Regions from separate parts of the Micromonospora sp. SD19 genome, predicted to be linked through region 1. Evidence: riboswitches for the same ligand, from Rfam matches in the RefSeq annotation. Region 1 holds a riboswitch; the other holds the start of a gene.

The links. Region 1 has a riboswitch for thiamine pyrophosphate ahead of ACX27O_RS31795 (ECF transporter S component). Riboswitches for the same ligand answer to the same signal wherever they lie in the genome.
Region 2: another riboswitch for thiamine pyrophosphate. It lies ahead of thiE (thiamine phosphate synthase); the one in region 1 lies ahead of ACX27O_RS31795 (ECF transporter S component).

What each region holds. Positions count from the first base shown of each region.
Region 1 is NZ_JBTLMN010000015.1:95,906-104,606, reverse strand. Features, by position in the region: gene ACX27O_RS31840 (metal ABC transporter permease) at 1-400, shown strand, start outside; gene ACX27O_RS31835 (ArsR/SmtB family transcription factor) at 443-742, shown strand; gene ACX27O_RS31830 (Fur family transcriptional regulator) at 739-1,137, shown strand; gene ACX27O_RS31825 (hypothetical protein) at 1,247-1,855, shown strand; gene ACX27O_RS31820 (hypothetical protein) at 1,865-2,032, shown strand; gene ACX27O_RS31815 (acyl-CoA dehydrogenase family protein) at 2,121-4,118, opposite strand; gene ACX27O_RS31810 (DUF6328 family protein) at 4,224-4,727, opposite strand; gene ACX27O_RS31805 (sugar isomerase domain-containing protein) at 4,847-5,596, opposite strand; gene ACX27O_RS31800 (alpha/beta fold hydrolase) at 5,626-6,447, opposite strand; TPP riboswitch at 6,555-6,659, shown strand; gene ACX27O_RS31795 (ECF transporter S component) at 6,733-7,320, shown strand; gene ACX27O_RS31790 (ABC transporter ATP-binding protein) at 7,435-8,701, shown strand, end outside.
Region 2 is NZ_JBTLMN010000004.1:210,342-219,042, forward strand. Features, by position in the region: gene ACX27O_RS16605 (ThuA domain-containing protein) at 1-3,673, opposite strand, end outside; TPP riboswitch at 3,986-4,095, shown strand; gene thiE (thiamine phosphate synthase) at 4,090-4,716, shown strand; gene thiO (glycine oxidase ThiO) at 4,710-5,873, shown strand; gene thiS (sulfur carrier protein ThiS) at 5,864-6,064, shown strand; gene ACX27O_RS16625 (thiazole synthase) at 6,061-6,840, shown strand; gene ACX27O_RS16630 (thiamine phosphate synthase) at 6,837-7,613, shown strand; gene thiD (bifunctional hydroxymethylpyrimidine kinase/phosphomethylpyrimidine kinase) at 7,610-8,395, shown strand; gene thiC (phosphomethylpyrimidine synthase ThiC) at 8,412-8,701, shown strand, end outside.

The sequences.
Region 1 (8,701 bases):
CCACGACGAGGAGTACGCCCGGGTCTCCGGCCTCCCGGTCCGCACGCTGAACCTGCTGATCGCGGTCGCCACGGCGGTCACCGTGACCATCGCCATGCGGGCCGTCGGGGTGCTGTTGATCAGCGCGCTGATGGTGGTGCCGGTCGCCACCGCTCAACAGGTCACCCGGGGTTTCCGCAGCACGATGGCGGCCGCGATGGCGCTCGGGTTGTTCGCCGCCGGCTCGGGTGTCTGGGTGGCGGCCACCGCGGACACCGCGCCGGGCGCGTCGGTGGTGCTGGTGGCGATCGCCTCGTTCCTGGTGGTGGCCGTGGCGGGCGGTGTCTGGCGGGTGGTGCGCCGCCGCACGACGCCGACCGCCGCACCGGCACCGGAGCCGCACGAGGTCGTGCTGAGCTGAGCCTGCGCGGTGGACGTCGGTGGTATTGGTTACCGTTGCAGGATGACCAGCGCGACGGGCTACGACGGATTCGACGGGGCCAGCGAGTTGCTCCGCGCCCTGTCCGCGCCCATTCGGCTGGCCATCGTCAGTGAGCTGGCCGGCGGCGAGCGGTGCGTGCACGAGCTGGTCGAGAAGCTCGGGGCCGCGCAACCGCTGGTCTCACAGCACCTGCGGGTGTTGCGCGGAGCGGGCGTGGTGCGCGGCTCCCGCCGAGGTCGGGAGATCGCCTACAGCCTGGTCGACGAACACGTCGCGCACATCGTGGCGGACGCGGTCAGCCACGCCGGGGAGGGATCATGAGCGAGAGCGGCGCCGCGGTGCGCAACACCCGGCAACGCTCGGCGGTGAGCGCGCTGCTGGGCGAGATGGAAGGCTTCCACAGCGCTCAGGACCTGCACGCGATGCTGCGCCAGCGCGGCGAGCGGGTCGGCCTGACCACCGTCTACCGCACCCTGCAGGGGTTGGCCGACGCGGGTGAGATCGACGTGATGCGCCCGCCGGGCGGCGAGCACCTCTACCGCCGGTGCAGCGAGGGGCATCACCACCACCTGGTCTGCCGGGTCTGCGGTCGTACCGTCGAGGTGGCCGGCCCGGCAGTGGAGAGCTGGGCCGACCGGGTCGCCGCGCAGCACGGCTACGCCGACGTCAGCCACACGCTGGAGATCTTCGGCACCTGCCCGACCTGCCCGCGCTGACCGGCAGCGCCGCCGCTGGCGCGACGCTCCGGTGCGGTCGGCGGCCGGTCGCGTGCCGCGCTCACATCACTGCTGCACGGAGCGGGACGTTCGTGGCACGCTGGCCGGCGTGAAAATCTATGCCGATCGGTTTCCGACCGCCGTCCGTCAGGTGCTCACCGACCTGCTCGTCGTCGTCTGGGTGTACGCGGCGATCCGCGGTGCGCTGTGGCTGCACGACCTGGTGCAGAAGCTCGCCGTACCGGGGCAGAAGCTGGAGGGCGCCGGTAGTGGCCTCGCCGACAACCTGGGCGACGCCGGCAGCAAGGTCGGCCGGGTGCCGCTGGTCGGCGACGAACTCACCGCCCCGTTCCAACGCGCCGCCGATGCCGCCCGATCGCTCGCCGACGCCGGCCGCGATCAGCAGCACCTGGTCGACCAGTTGGCCCTCGCCCTGGCCATCGCGGTGCTGATCTTCCCGCTCGGCATCGTGCTCCTCGGTTGGCTGCCGTTGCGGGTCCGCTGGATGCGTCGGGCCGGGTCGGCGGCGAAGCTGGCGGCCGGGCCGGCCGGCCGGGACCTGCTCGCCCTGCGCGCGCTGGCTACCCAGCCGCTGGGCCAGCTGACCCGGATCGGCCCGGACGTCGCCGAGGCGTGGCGTCGCGGCGACGACGCGACTGTCGACGCTCTGGCCGCCTTGGAGCTGCGCCAACTCGGTCTGCGCGGCCGGGGCCGCTAAGGTCGTCGGGTGTTCTACTTCCTCGTCGTCATCGCCGTCCTGCTGCTCGGCTACGCCGCCGTCCTGGTCTCCTTCGTCCGCCGGGGCAAGAAGATCCCACCTGCGGCGTACCTGGCGCTGGCCGGGCTCAACGGTCTGATCCTGGCGGGGGTGCTGGCCTGGGCGGTCTCCCGCTGACCAACACCGCCGGCCCGACCGGTCGACGACCCGCACCGCCGGCCGGCACGGCGGGCCGGCACGGCGGCCAGTCCGCGCGGCGCGGCGCTCACGGCTTCGGGGGGATGCGGCGGCGGACGTCCTCGGCGGTGGACGGACCGGGCGACCAGCGGGCCACCCAGGGCAGCTCCTCGGACGGGGTGAGCACACCCTCCTCCAGGCCCGCGTAGCGGCCGGCGAGGATGCGCTTCGCGGCGGCGGTGTCGACCGAGTCGGTGTTGTCCCAGAGCGCGGCGAACAGGGCGTCGACCCGCACCCGCGCCTGCCGGCAGAACAGGTCGGCCAGCTCGACGTTCTCCGGTCGGCTGTCACGTTCGGCGGTGGCCCGGACGCAGACCGCCGACATCGCGAACAACTCGGCGCCGATGTCCACCACCCGGCCGAGGAACGCCTGCTTACGTTCCATCTTTCCCTGCCAGCGGGACATCGCGTAGAACGTCGACCGGGCCAGCTTGCGCGAGGAACGCTCCACCTGGCGCAGGTGCGCGGCGAGCGGGGCGAACTCGGCGTACGCCGAGGGGGTCTGCCCCCGGCCCACGGCGAGGGTGGGTAGCCACTTCGCGTAGAAGGCGCCCGCTCGCGCGCCGGCGCGGGCCTTGCGGCCCAGCCCCGCGTCCGGATCGATGATGTCGCCGGCCACCGACAGGTGGGCGTCGACCGCCTCCCGCGCGATCAGCAGGTGCATGATCTCGGTGGAGCCCTCGAAGATCCGGTTGATCCGCAGGTCGCGCAGCATCTGCTCGACGGCGGCCGGGCGTTCGCCACGGGCCGCCAGCGAGTCGGCCGTCTCGTAGCCGCGCCCGCCCCGGATCTGGACCAGCTCGTCGGCGATCTTCCAGGCCATCTCGCTGGCGTACAGCTTGACCAGCGCCGCCTCGATCCGAATGTCGTTGCGGTCGTCGTCGGCGAGCAGGCAGCAGAGGTCGAGCATGGTCTCCATGCCGTACGTGGTGGCGGCGATGAAGGACAGCTTCTGCGCGACCGCTTCGTGCTCGCCCACCGGTCGACCCCACTGGACCCGGTCGGCGGCCCAGCCACGGGCCACGTTCAACGCCCACTTGCCGGCGCCCACGCACATCGCCGGCAGTGAGAGCCGGCCGGTGTTCAGGGTGGTCAGGGCGATCTTCAGCCCCTTGCCCTCGCCGCCGATGACGTTCTCGGCGGGGACGAACACGTCGTGGAACCGGGTCAGGCTGTTCTCCAGGCCGCGCAGGCCGATGAACTCGTTGCGCCGCTCGACGGTGATGCCCTCGCTGTCGCCGTCCACCACGAACGCGGTGATCCCGCCCCGGCGGCCCTCAGTGGCCGGCACCCGGGCCATCACCACCAGCAGGGTCGCCACGATGCCGTTGGTGGCCCAGAGCTTCACCCCGTTGAGCCGGTAACCGGTGCCGTCCTCGGTCGGCTCGGCGACGGTGGCCAGCCGGGCCGGGTCGGAGCCGACGTCGGGCTCGGTGAGCAGGAACGCCGACACCTCACCGGCCGCGAGCCGGGGCAGGAAGCGCTGCTTCTGCTCGGCGGTGCCGAACATCTTCAGTGGCTGTGGCACACCGATCGACTGGTGGGCCGAGAGCAGCGCGCCGATGGCCGGGCTGACCGAGCCGGCCAGCATGAGCGCCCGGCAGTAGTGCAGGTTGCTCAGCCCGAGCCCGCCGTACTTCCGGTCGATCTTCATGCCGAACGCGCCGAGGTCAGCCAGGCCGTGGAACACCGAGTCGGGTATGGAGCCGTCCCGTTCGATGGCGGCGCCGTCCACCTCGGAGGCCAGGAAGGCGCGGAACCGACCAAGGAACTCCTCCGCCCGGGCCACGTCGTCCGGGTCGGATCGGGGCCACGGGTCGATCAGGTCGAGCCGGAAGCGGCCGAGGAACAACTCCTTGCCGAAGCTGGGTCGGTCCCAGGTGGACTCTCGGGCGGCTTCGGCGACCTGCCGGGCCTCCTTCTCGGAGACCTGTCCGGCTTCCGCGGGCAGTGGCGCCGCGGCCTGGGCGGTGGCTTCGGAGTCGGGGCCGTCCGGTGCCGGTCGGCCGTTCTGCGTCGTGGTCACGGCTGCCCCCTCGAAGTTCGGTGCGGCTGCGTCGACGTGTGCGACTACCCGTCACGCTACCCCCGGTTGTTACCCGGGGGTAGCGCTGCGTGCGGATCGGTGGGGTCAGCGGCCGTCGATCGTGTCCGGGTCGTCGTCATCGTCGTCGATGTCGTCCTCACCCCAGTTGCGCCGGGCGAACGGCAGGATCATCCAGAACGTGAGGAACCACAGCCCGGTCAGGGCGCTGAGCAGGAAGGCGATCGGCCGGTCCAACACGAAGTCGGTGATCAGCAGGACGGCGCTGACCATCGCGATCAGCATGAAGGCGAGACCGCCGGTGGCCATCCGGTGGGCGAACCGCACCAGTTCGGGCTTACGCCCCTGCCGGAAGAGCGCCCGGTGGAACGCCACCGGCGAGATGATCATCGCGGTGGCGGCGGCCGCCGCGAGCAACGCCACGATGTACACGTCGCGTTGGAACTCGCTGGTCCTGGTGAACCCGTTACTGAACGGCAGGGTGAGCAGGAAGGCGAAGAGGATCTGAACGCCAGTCTGAGCGACCCGCAACTCCTGCAGCAGGTCGGCGAAGTTGCGCTGCCAACGCTGCTTCTCGGTCTCCTTGGACACGCGCTACCTCCGGTGAGACGCTACTGCCGGCGGTCCCGGCCGCCGGCAGCAACGCCAATGCCCCACCCGGCCGAGCGCGAAACAGGTTCACGACATCGGCCGTTCATCGTGTGGCAACGTCAGGACCCGCGTCGGATGCGGCCCGCGTACCGGGCTTCCAGCTCGTTGTTGTGTGCGTCGCCGTCGGGGATGTTCGCCGACAGGTAGACCGGGGGCCGCTGCCCCGCCGCCAGCAACCGCGCCACGACCTCCACCGTCACCTGCTGGGCCAGCAACGCCGCGGTGATCGAGGAGACCGCGCCGACCGCGCCACCGCCGGGCAGGGGCAGCGTCGCGTCGCCGTACGGGGCACCGTTGTCGAGCACCACGTCGGCGAGGTCGCTCAGCTTGCGCCCCGACGGGTGCCGGGACGTCATCCGGCCGGAGTGCTGCGCCGAGGTGATCGCCACCAGCCCGTGACCGTGCTCCTTCACCAGCGTGGCGAATTCCACCATCGCGCCGTTGACCCCGGAGTTCGAGGCGAGCACGAAGACGTCGGTGGGGCGAACCGGGGCCAGCTCGTAGAGGCGGTGCGCGACGGCCGGGTCCCGCTCCAGCAGCGGGCCGAGCCGGTCGGCCGGCTCGCCGCCGATCAGCACCAGGTCGCGCAGCGCGATCCGGTTGGTCGGCACCAGACCACCCGCCCGCCCGGCGATCTCCATCGCGAGGGCCTCCGAGTGCCCGGTGCCGAACGCGTGCACCACGCCGTCGGCCCGGACCGCCTCGGCGATCAGGTCGGCGGCCCGCCCCACCGCCTCCCGCTGGCTGGCGGCCACCCGGCCGATCGTCTCGGTCACCACGGCCAGGTAGTCCTCGGCACTCACCGTCATACGTCCTCCGTCGTTCGATTGCCTGCCACTTAGCCGGCCCGGGCCAGGATCGCCTCGGCGAGTGGGGCCGGCGCCTCGTCCGGAATCCAGTGACTCACCCCGGACAGCCGCACGAAGCGGTAGTCCCCGGTGACGTTCGGCGCGCACGCCTCGGCGGCGGTCCGGCCGATGGCGACGTCCCGGTCACTCCAGACGTACGTGGTGGGCACCGTGACCGGGCCGACGCCGGCCAGGTCGGCGCGGGACATCGCCCGGTACCAGTTCAGGGCCGCCGTGAGCGCCCCCGGCTCGCGCATCGGGTCGGCGTACCTGTTCACCCGGGACGCGTCGCCCACCCCGCCGAGCAGCTTGCGCAGCGCGGCGGCGTGCCACGCCAGCAGCACCTTCTCCGCCTTGTCCGGCTTGCGGAACAACGCCATGTACGACGAGCGGGCCTTCTGTCCGCTGTCGGTGCTCAGGGCGTGCGCCATGGCCGCCGGATGCGGCACGGACACCGCGGTCAGTGTGTGCACCCGGTCGGGGTGCCGGGCGGCAACCGCCCACGCCACCACCGCGCCCCAGTCGTGGCCGACCAGGTGCACGGCGTCCAGCTCCAGCGCGTCGAGCACCGCCACCACGTCGGCGACGAGTTCGGGGATGCGGTAGTCGGCCACCGCAGTAGGCCGGGCGCCGGGCGAGTAGCCGCGCTGGTCCAGCGCGTACGTGCGCAGCCCACCCGTGTGCAGCCGCGGCACCACGTCGTCCCACTCACCGCTGTGCTGAGGGAAACCGTGCAGCAGCAGGACGGGCACGCCGTCCGGTGGACCGTCGACTGTCACGTCGAACGTGAGGCCTCGTGCATCAACCCGCATGATCGGAAGCGTACCCAGAAGACGGTGGGCCGGCCGCTCCCGCAGGTCAGGCGCATGCCCTGCTGGGCCCACGACCCGGGTCGGTGTTAGCGTCACCGAGACAACTTCATATCCGACAGGGGAGCGCACAGCGCTGAGAGTGCGGGTACGCCCGCAGACCCTCGAACCTGATCTGGGTAATGCCAGCGCAGGGAGTTCGGTCGACCTCCAGCCGCGCCGCAGTCCGGTGCCACCGGACGCGGCGTGCGTCTTCTCCTGGTTCTCTTCGTTGAACTGGGAGCAATCATGGACAACACCACCAACCGTTGGCGCACCATCGACATCGTGGTCGCCTCGGTGATCGCGGTCGCCTTCGGCGTCATCTTCTGGGCCTGGGGCCTGGTCTGGAGCGCCACCGAGGGCGCGTTCGCCTTCTTCCCGCCGGCGCAGACGCTGCTCTACGGCGTCTGGTTGATGCCGGCGGTGATCGGTGGGCTGGTCATCCGCAAGCCCGGTGCCGCGCTCTACTGCGAGACCGTGGCCGCGGTCCTGTCCGCGCTGCTGGGCAGCCAGTGGGCCGGCACGGTGATCCCGCAGGGGATCGTGCAGGGCATCGGCGCCGAGCTGGCCTTCGCCGCCTTCCGGTACCGGTCGTTCCGGCTGCCGACAGCCGTGCTCGCCGGCGCGCTGACCGGTCTCAGCGCCGCGTTGTTCGACTTCTTCGTCTGGAACGTCGACTACGCGCTGGCCGACTACCGCATCCCGTACGCGCTGCTCACCGTCGTCAGCGCCACCGTGATCGCCGGCGCGGGCGGCTGGCTGCTGACCAGGGCCCTGGCCAACACCGGCGTCCTGGACCGCTTCCCGGTAGGCCGAGACCGCGCCCTGGTCTAACCCCCACCCGATGGCGTTGATCAAGAGGTTTGCGTCAACAGAAGCCGGTTTTCTGACGCAAACCTCTTGATCAACGTGGATGAGGCGGGGCTGGACAGGTTGGGAGGGGGTTCGGTGGGCGCTGTGGTGTTGCGGGGGTTCGGGTGGCGGCACGCCGGGCGGCGGGCCTGGGCGCTGCGCGGGGTCGACCTGCGCATCGAGGTCGGGGAACGGGTGCTGCTGCTCGGGCCCTCGGGGGCCGGCAAGAGCACCCTGCTCAGCGCGCTGGCCGGGCTGCTTCCCGACGACTCCGGCGAGCAGGAGGGCACCGTCGAGATCGACGGGCTCGACCCGCGCAAGGGGCGGGAACGGGTCGGCGTCGTCTTCCAGGACCCGGAGACCCAACTGGTGATGGCCCGCTGCGGCGACGACGTCGCGTTCGGGCTGGAGAACCGGGGGGTACCTGCCGACGAGATCTGGCCCCGGGTCGACGAGGCCCTGCACCGGGTCGGCTTCCCGTACCCTCGGGACCGCCGCACGGCGGCGCTCTCCGGCGGCGAGCAGCAACGCCTCGCCCTGGCCGGCGCGCTGGCCCTGCGCCCCGCCCTGCTGCTGCTCGACGAGCCGACCGCCAACCTCGACCCGGCCGGGGCCGACCTGGTCCGGCACGCGGTGGCCGGCGCGCTGGACGTCGACACCACGCTGATCCTGGTTGAGCACCGGGTCGCCGAGGCGTTGCCACTGGTGGACCGGGTGGTCGTCCTGGAACCGGGAGGCGGCGTCCGCGCGGACGGCACCCCCGAGGCGGTCTTCGCCGCCCACGGCGCCGCCCTGGCCGCCGAGGGCGTCTGGGTGCCCGGTCACCCCATCACGCCCCGGGCCGCCACCGCCGGGCCCGGGGAGCTGTTGCTCACCGCCGACCAGGTCGGCCTGCCACCCCGGCTGGGCGACACCAACCTGTCGGTACGCGCCGGTGAGGCACTCGCCGTACGCGGACCCAACGGTGCCGGCAAGTCCACCCTGGCGTTGCTGCTCGGCGGTCTGCTCCGGCCGGGCAGTGGGCGGGTCACCGCGTCCGCCGAACTGGCCGGCCCGGACCACCGCACTCCCCCGCACCGCTGGCGGGCGCCCGCGCTGGCCCGGCGGATCGGGTCGGTCTTCCAGGATCCGGAACACCAGTTCGTCACCAGCACCGTCTTCGACGAGCTGGCGCTCGGCCCACGCCGCACCGGTCAACCGGAGGCGGTGGTCAACGAGACGGTGGCCGGGCTGCTGGAACGGCTGCGGCTGGCCCGACTCGCCGCCGCCAACCCGTACACCCTCTCCGGTGGTGAGGCGCGGCGGCTGAGCGTGGCGACCGCCCTGGCCACCGCGCCCCGCCTGTTGATCTGCGACGAACCCA
Region 2 (8,701 bases), on a different contig from region 1:
TGACCTTGGTGGTCATCTCCCACGCGCCGGTCGGAGCCGCTTGGAGCACCAGGTTGGTGGCGTCGTTGCGTGCGCCGTAGAGGTCACCCACGCCGGTGGGCAGCCGCAGTGCGCCGCCACTGAGCGAGTAGAGCTGGTTCTCCCGGATCACGCTGGTCCAGCGGTCCTTGTCGAGCGTGTTGCCGTTGAAGTCGTCCGAACGCGCCCCGAAGCAGGACGTGTCCGGCGCGTCGACCCGCACCGGCACCGTGGCGTACGACTTGGCGCCCTTGCTGTCGGTCACCGTGAGGGTGGCCGTGAAGGTGCCCGCGCTGGTGTAGGTGTGGCTGGCGTCCAGTGTGGTCGCCGTACCGCCGTCACCGAAGTCCCAGGCGTACGTCAGCGGGGTGTCGCCCTCGGCGTCGGTGGCCGTGCCGTCGAAGGCGACGGTGACCGGTGCGGTGCCGGTGGCCGGGGTGGCCGTGGCGCTGACCACCGGCGGCCCGTTCTCGGTGACACCGCGGCCGACGAAGTCCATCCAGTTGACGTTGAACAGCGAACCCGATCCGCCGTTCGGGTCGCGGGCCAGGAAGTACAGCGAGCCGCTCGCGGCGCCGGTGACCGGTGCGCTCACGTCCGTGTACGTCTGCCACGCGCCGGTCGCCGGCACGGTGGCCGTGGCGACCACCGGTCCGTCAACCGCACCGGCGCGAACCTCGATCCGACCGCCAGCGGCGGCGGAGGCGGCCCGGAACCGGATCTCGGTGATGTTGGTCAGGTCCGCCGGGGCGAGCGACCACCAGTCGCCGTCCTCGATGAACCCGATGTTCTGACCGCCGCCGGCGGTGTCGGCGCCGGTTTCCCGCTGCACGCCGGCGTCGCCGCCGCCGGTGCTCACCGGTGCCCGCCCGGTGGCGGTGAAGAACTCGGCCTGCTTGCGCTTGGGCTGCAGCACCTCGATGACCCGACCGGTGAGCGGGCTGGCGCCGCCGGCGCCACCGTCGTCGGTGTAGGTGGCCTCGAAGACCGCGAAGACGTTCGCCTCGGCGCCGTGCCCGGAGGCGAGCGACGTCTGGACGGTGCCGGTGCAGCCGGTGTGCTGCTCCAACGGGTGGGCGTGCTCGTCGTGACCCAGGAGCACCTGGAGGTTCACCCGGTCACAGTCGATCTCCCCGTCCTCCGGGTCGGTCACCTTGATCGAGTAGCGGACCTGGTCACCCCACTCGAAGAACCCGCCGTCCGGCGGGAACTCGATGGTCACCGTCGGGGACGTGTTGCCCACGGTGACCGGAACGTTGGCCACCGCGGTACGGCCCTTGGGGTTGGTGACGGTGAGCTGGGCGGTGTAGTTGCCCGCCGTGGCGTACGTGTGGGTCGGGTTCGCCTCGGTGGAGGTCTGCCCGTCGCCGAAGGCCCAGGCGTAGGTGAGCGTGCCACCGTCCGGGTCCCGGGATCCGGCGCTGGAGAAGGTCACCGTCAACGGCGCCGCACCCGAGGTCGGGGTGGCGGACGCCGCAGCGATCGGTGCGCGGTCCCCGGCGGTGTAGTCGATCCGGTAGACGCCCGAGTTATCGTTGTTGCCGCCGAAGCCGCTGCCCCACTCGATCAGGTACAGCGCGCCGTCGGGGCCGAACTCGAAGTCCATCGGCCGGACCATGGTCATCCCGGTGAGCAGCTGGTTGATGTCCACCAACGACTTGCCGTCGGGGGTCAGCTGCATCGTGTACATCTTGTTCTGGTTCCACTCGCCGAGCAGCGCCTTGCCGTCGTAGTACGCCGGCCACTTGCGCGTCGAGTTGAGGTCGGCGTCGTAGCGGTAGACCGGGCCGCCCATCGGGGCGCCACCGCCGCCGATCTCCGGGTAACGCGCGTCACCGGCGTATCCGTAGTCGACGGTCGCGGGGACGACCGGCGGGAGGTTGGTCAGGCCGGTGTTGTTGGGCGAGTTGTTCACCGGCGCGGCGCAGTCGAACTTCGCGCCGCTCGGGCCGGACGGGAACGTGTAGTCGTTGTAGGCCTCGTTCGTCCCGGTGCAGTACGGCCAGCCGTAGTTGCCGGGGGTCACGATGTTCCACTCGACCAGGCCCCGAGGGCCGCGGTTCGGGTTGTCGGAGTTGGCGTCCGGCCCGTAGTCCGCGACGTACAGCGTGTTGGTCTTCGGGTCGGTGCCGATCCGGAACGGGTTGCGGAAGCCCATCGCGTAGATCTCGGGACGGGTCTTCTCGGTGCCCGGCGCGAACAGGTTGCCGGCCGGAACGGTGTACGTCCCGTCGTCCTCCGGGTGGATCCGGATCACCTTGCCGCGCAGGTCGTTCGTGTTGGCCGAGGTGCGCTGCGCGTCGTAGTCCTGGCGGCCGGCCCGCTCGTCGATCGGCGAGTACGAGTTCGACTCGAACGGGTTGGTGTTGTCGCCGGTGGCCAGGTACAGGTTGCCCTCGCCGTCGAAGGTCATGCTGCCACCGGCGTGGCAGCAGGTGTTGCGCTGGGTGTCGACCCGCAGCACCTGCTTCTCGCTGGCCGGGTCGATGGTGTCACCGGTCACCGTGAAGCGGGACAGCAGGTTGCGGGTGACCCCGTCGTTCGGGGCGTAGTACAGGTACACCCACTTGTTGGTGGCGAAGTCCGGGTCGAGCCGGATGCCGATCAGGCCGTCCTCGTTGCCGGTGAAGACGTCCAGGTCGACGGCGGTGACGGTGTTGCCGGTGTCCGGCTTGATGATCTGCACCCGACCGTCGCGCTCGATGTAGAAGACCCGCCCGTCGGGGGCGATGTCCAGCTCCATCGGGTTGCTGGTGTTGCTGTCCAGGGAGACCTTCTCGAAGTTGGAGGTCTTCGAGGCGCCACAGTCGGCGTCCACCACACCGGCGGCGCTCTGGATGCCGCCGAGCAGGTGGGACAGGAAGCCGGGCTCGGCGTACGACTCCCGGGTGTGCCCCAGACCGGTGTACCAGGAGCGGCCACCGTCGTAGTCCTGACACCAGGCGACCGGGTGGTCGGCACCCATCGCGCCGGCGCCGGGGGTGTAGCTCTTCTCGTCCAGGCTGGCCAGCACGTGCACGTCCGGCCGCGGGTTGCTCTGGTAGTTGTACCACTCGTCAAAGCGGGACCAGCGGTCCGGCAACTCCGCAGTGGACGGGTGGGCGTGGTCCTCCACCTTGACGGTGGCCGTCTGGTTCTGCGGGTGGTTGGCGAAGTACGCGCCGACCAGGTCGCCGTACCAGGCCCAGCTGTACTCGGTGTCCGACGCGGCGTGGATGCCGACGTAACCACCGCCGGCCTTCACGTAGCGCTCGAACGCGGCCTGCTGCTCGGCGTTGAGCACGTCACCGGTGGTGGAGAGCCAGATCACCGCCTTGTACTTCGCCAGGTTGGCGTCGTTGAATGCGGCGCCGTCCTCGGAGTTGTCAACGGTGAATCCGTTGGCGGCGCCGAGTTGTTGGATGGCGGCGATGCCGGTGGGGATGGAGTCGTGCCGGAAGCCGGCGGTCTTGGAGAAGACGAGGACGGAGTAGGGATCGGCTGCGGCCTTTGGCGCCTTCGGCGCCACCTGGCTGACCGGGGCTGCGGCTTTCGCATCCCGTGGGGGGACCTGGGCGGCCGCCTGGGCGGGCGTGCCGAACAGGGTGGTCGAGGCCATGGCCAGGGAGATCAGGGTTGCGGTGATGGGTACGCGGGCACGACGAGAACGGGACACGCCGCCTCCTGTGTCGTAGTGACAGAGCTCGCGGGAGTCGGCTCGCCGAAGGCCGTCCCTGATGGAGTCGGTGGTGACACCGTGCCAGGGCGCCCCCACCGACATTTTGTCGAATCGCTGAACAAATTAATTCGGCTGGTTCGATGTCGGGCAAGATGCGGACGGGTAACGGTTCTGCAACGGCGGGCGACATTCCGAACAGGACCGCATGAAGTGCCCCATGGATCTTGATCGTTCTGATGTGGTCCGGCCCGCCGGCCGCCGCCGACCCGGCACCTTGGCAGGCTGGCGGATCTGTCGTACGGTGACACGCAAGTAACCCACGGGAGCCCGGTGTACCGGGCTGAGAGGGGGGCTGACAGCCCCCGACCGTCGAACCTGATCCGGGTAATGCCGGCGCAGGGAGGAGTGTTGCCGTGCCGTCCCTGGGGCGATTGCATCTCATCACCGACACCCGACCCGGGCGTGACCCACTCGCCGTGGTCCGGGCCGCCCTCAGCGCGGCCCGTGCCGAGCTGGTGGTGCAGGTCCGGGTAGAGGATTCCGCCACCGACCGCGAGGCGTACGACCTGGCCCGACGGGTGCTGGCGCTGTGCACCTCGTACGGGGCGTCCTGCCTGGTCAACGACCGGTTGCACGTGGCGCTGGCGGTGGGCGCCGCCGGTGGCCACGTCGGCGCCGACGACCTGCCGGTCGCCGCCGCCCGCCGGGTGCTCGGCCCCACCGGCGTGCTGGGCGCCACCGCCCGCGCGCCGGGCACCGCGGGCGAGGCCGTCGCGGCGGGAGCCAGCTACCTCGGCGTCGGACCGTGCCACACCACCAGCACCAAGACCGGTCTGCCGGATCCCATCGGGCCCTCCGGGGTACGTGCCGTCGTCGACGCCGTCGACGTGCCCGTCATCGCGATCGGTGGAGTGACCGCCGCCCGGGTGCCGGCGCTGCGGGCCGCCGGGGCGTACGGGGTGGCGGTGGTCGGTGCCGTCTCCGCCGCCGCCGACCCGGCACTGGCGACCGCCGCGCTGATCGAGGCCCTGACGTGCTGACCGGCCGGTTCCCGTCAGCGCCGTCGAGCGACCGGGTCCGGCCGGACGTGGCAGTGGTGGGGGCGGGGCCGATCGGGCTCGCGATCGCCTGGCGCTGCGCCGCGCGAGGGCTGCGGGTGGCGGTGCACGATCCCGCGCCCGGCTCGGGGGCGTCGTCGGTTGCCGCCGGGATGCTCTCCCCGGTCGCCGAGGCGTACTTCGGCGAACGGCAGCTGACCGCGTTGCTGGTGGCGTCCGCCGAGCGCTGGCCGGCGTTCGCCGCCGAGCTGACCGAGGCGACCGGAGTCGGGATCGGCTACCGGACCGAGGGCACACTGATGGTCGGCCTCACCGGCGACGACCTGGCCGAGGCGCGCCGGCTCTGGGCGTACCAGCAGGGGTTGGGCCTGCCGGTGACGCCGCTGCGCCCCAGCGAGCTGCGCGACCGCGAACCGGCGCTCGCCCCCCGGGTGCGCGGCGGCGCGCTCGCGCCCACCGACCACCAGGTCGACCCCCGGCTGCTGGTGCCGGCGCTGCGCACGGCCGCGCAGCGGGCCGGCGTGGTGCTCGTGCCGCAACCGGTCCGGCAGCTGTCCGATCTGGACGCCGGTGTCACGGTGGTCGCCGCCGGCTGCGGGGCCGCCGCGCTCACCGGCCTGCCGGTGCGGCCGGTGAAGGGTCAGATCCTCCGGCTCCGCGCGCCCGACGGCCTCGCGCCGGGCTTCCGGCACGTGATCCGGGGGTACGCCGACGGCGAGCACGTCTACCTGGTGCCCCGCGACGACGGCGAGGTGGTGCTCGGCGCGACTGTCGAGGAGCGGTCGGACACCACGGTCACCGCGGGCGCGGTGCAGCGGCTGCTGCGCGCCGGGGTCGACCTGCTGCCCGAACTGGCCGAGTACGACCTGGTCGAGGCCGTCGCCGGGCTGCGCCCGGGCACCCCGGACAACGCGCCGATCCTCGGCCCGCTGCCCGACCGGCCGGACGTGCTGGCCGCCACCGGGCATCACCGGCACGGCATCGTGCTCACCCCGATCACCGCCGACCTGATCGCCGACCTGGTGCTCGGCGGCGGACCCGACCCACTGCTCACGCCCTTGCGGGCGGACCGCTTCGGCCCGACCGGTGCCGTCGTGGGCGGACCTGAACCGACAATGGAGGGGGACCCGTGGAGTTGACGGTGAACGGGGCCGGGCGCAGCGTTCCCGCCGGCGCGTCAGTGGCGGACCTGGTCGGCGACATCGTGCCGCACCCACGGGGGGTGGCGGTCGCGGTCAACGGCGAGGTGGTGCCGCGCACCGGCTGGCCTACCCGGGCGCTGCGCGACGGTGACCGGGTCGAGGTGCTCACCGCGGCGCAGGGCGGGTGAGCGGCGTGCCGTTCGAGCTGGGTGGGGAGACCTTCACCTCACGGTTGATCCTCGGCACCGGCGGCGCCGCGAACCTGCACGTGTTGGAGCAGGCGATCCGGGCGTCCGGCACCGAGCTGGTCACAGTGGCGCTGCGCCGGGTGGGCACCGCGCCGGGCTCCACCGGTGGACTGCTGGAACTGCTGGACCGGTGCGGCGTACGCCTGCTGCCGAACACCGCCGGCTGCCACACCGCGACCGAGGCGGTGAAGGTGGCCCGGCTGGCCCGGGACGCGTTCGACACCGCCTGGGTCAAGCTGGAGGTGATCGGCGACGAGCGGACCCTCCTGCCCGACGGGGTGGAGCTGCTCCGCGCCGCCGAGGAGTTGGTCGCCGACGGCTTCACCGTGCTGCCGTACACCAGTGACGACCCGGTGCTCGCCCGCCGCCTCGCCGACGTGGGCTGCGCCGCGGTCATGCCGGCCGGCTCGCCGATCGGTTCCGGGCTCGGCGTCGGCAACCCGCACCACATTCGGCTCATCCGGCAGGGTGTGGACGTGCCGGTGATCCTCGACGCCGGCATCGGCACCGCGTCCGACGCGGCCCTGGCGATGGAGCTGGGCTGTGACGGGGTGCTGCTGGCCAGTGCCGTCACCCGGGCGGCCGATCCGGTGGCGATGGCCACCGCCATGCGCTACGCGGTCGAGGCGGGCCGGCTGGCCGCCGGGGCCGGCCGGATCGAGCGCCGTTTCCACGCGCTCGCCTCCACCCCCGACGAGGGAAGACCCGAGCTGTGACAGCGCCGTCCGGGGTTGTCGTGTTGACCGATCGGCTCGTCGCGCGGGGTGGGCTCGACCGGGTCGTGGCCGCGGCGGTGGCCGGGGGAGTGCGCTGGGTGGTGCTGCGGGAGAAGGACCTGCCCCGTGCCGAACGCGCCGCCGTCGCCGCCGAGCTGCGGGCGATCCTCGCCGACGTCGGCGGAACCCTCGTCGTGGCCGGCCCGGACCCGCTCGGCGGCGACGCCGTGCACCTGCCCGCCGCCGGCCCGTACCCACCGCCACCCCACCAGCTGGTCGGCCGCTCCTGCCACAACCAGACCGAGCTGACCCGCCTCACCACCGAGCACTACGCCACCATCTCCCCGATCTGGCCCACGAAGACAAAACCGGGTTACGGCCCACCCCTGGACGTCGCGGGACTGCGCAATCTGGTCGAGGTCAGCAACGTGCCAGTGCTGGCACTGGGCGGCATCGAGACACCAGAACAGGTAACCGCCTGCGTCGAGGCGGGAGCCGTCGGAGTAGCAGTCCTGGGCGCACTGATGCGAGCCAAAGACCCCGCCGAAACAGCCGCCACCCTGACCAGCGCCTATGCCAAGGCGGTCACCCCCAAGCTGACCCAAACCCGGCACGGGGTCAGCCAGGTCCCCACGTCAGGGCTGCGGCCGACCGTGCCCACGCAGGGATCAAGCCTGACCGCCCGGAGTGGGCACGGTCGGCCGCAGCCCCCAACCGCAACCAACCACGGCCCGCCGCAGCCCCAAACCGCAACCAGAGACTCAGGAAAATGACCCCGAGCACGATCCTCACCATCGCCGGCTCGGACTCCGGCGGCGGCGCCGGCATCCAGGCCGACCTCAAGGTCTTCGCCGCGCTGGGCGCGTACGGCACCAGCGTCCTCACGGCGGTCACCGCGCAGAACACCCGGGGCGTCGACGCGGTACTGCCGCTGCCCCCGCGCACTGTCACCGAGCAGTTGGACAGCGTGCTCACCGATTTCACAGTCGCCGCGGTGAAGACGGGGATGCTCGGCACCCCGGCGATCGCTGACGTGGTGGCCGAGGCGGCCCGGGACGGCCGGTTGCCGCAACTCGTCGTCGATCCGGTGCTGGTCGCCACGAGCGGTCACCGGCTCGGCGTGGTGGGCGCGGTGGAGCGGCTGTTGCCGTACGCCACTGTGGCGACCCCGAACTGCGCGGAGGCGGCGGCGATCACCGGACGCCCGGTGGACGACGTGGCCTCGATGGTCGTGGCCGCCGAGGCTCTGGCGGCCGGCGGCCCGGAGTACGTGGTGGTCACGGGCGGTGACCTCGACGGGGGCGAGGCGGTCGACGTGCTGCACGGCGCCGGGGTCACCACGGTGTTGCGCGGACCCCGGGTGAACACCCGGCACACCCACGGCACGGGGTGTTCGTTCTCCGCGGCCATCGCGGTGCGGCTCGGTCGGGGCGACGCGGTGCCGGTCGCCGTGGGGGCCGCCAAGGAGTACGTGCTCCGTGCGCTGTCCGGCGCGCGGGGCTGGGAGCTGGGCGCGGGGCGCGGGCCGCTGAACCACTTCGGCTGGTCCGCCTGATCACCAGGAGGCTGTCATGCACGCACGAGGCAAGGTGTACGTCGAGGGTTCGCGGCCGGATGTCCGGGTGCCGTTCGCGGAGGTGGGGCTGACCGGTGATCTGCCACCGGTGCGGCTCTACGACACGTCGGGTCCTGGTTCGGACCCGGAGGTGGGGCTGCCGCCGTTGCGGGGGCCGTGGATCGCCGAGCGGGGTGATGTGGCGCCGGTGCGGGGGCCGGGCACCCCGCTGGCCGGAATGGACGGTCGCCGGCCGACGCAGCTCGCGTACGCGCGGGCCGGTGTGGTGACGCCGGAGATGGAGTT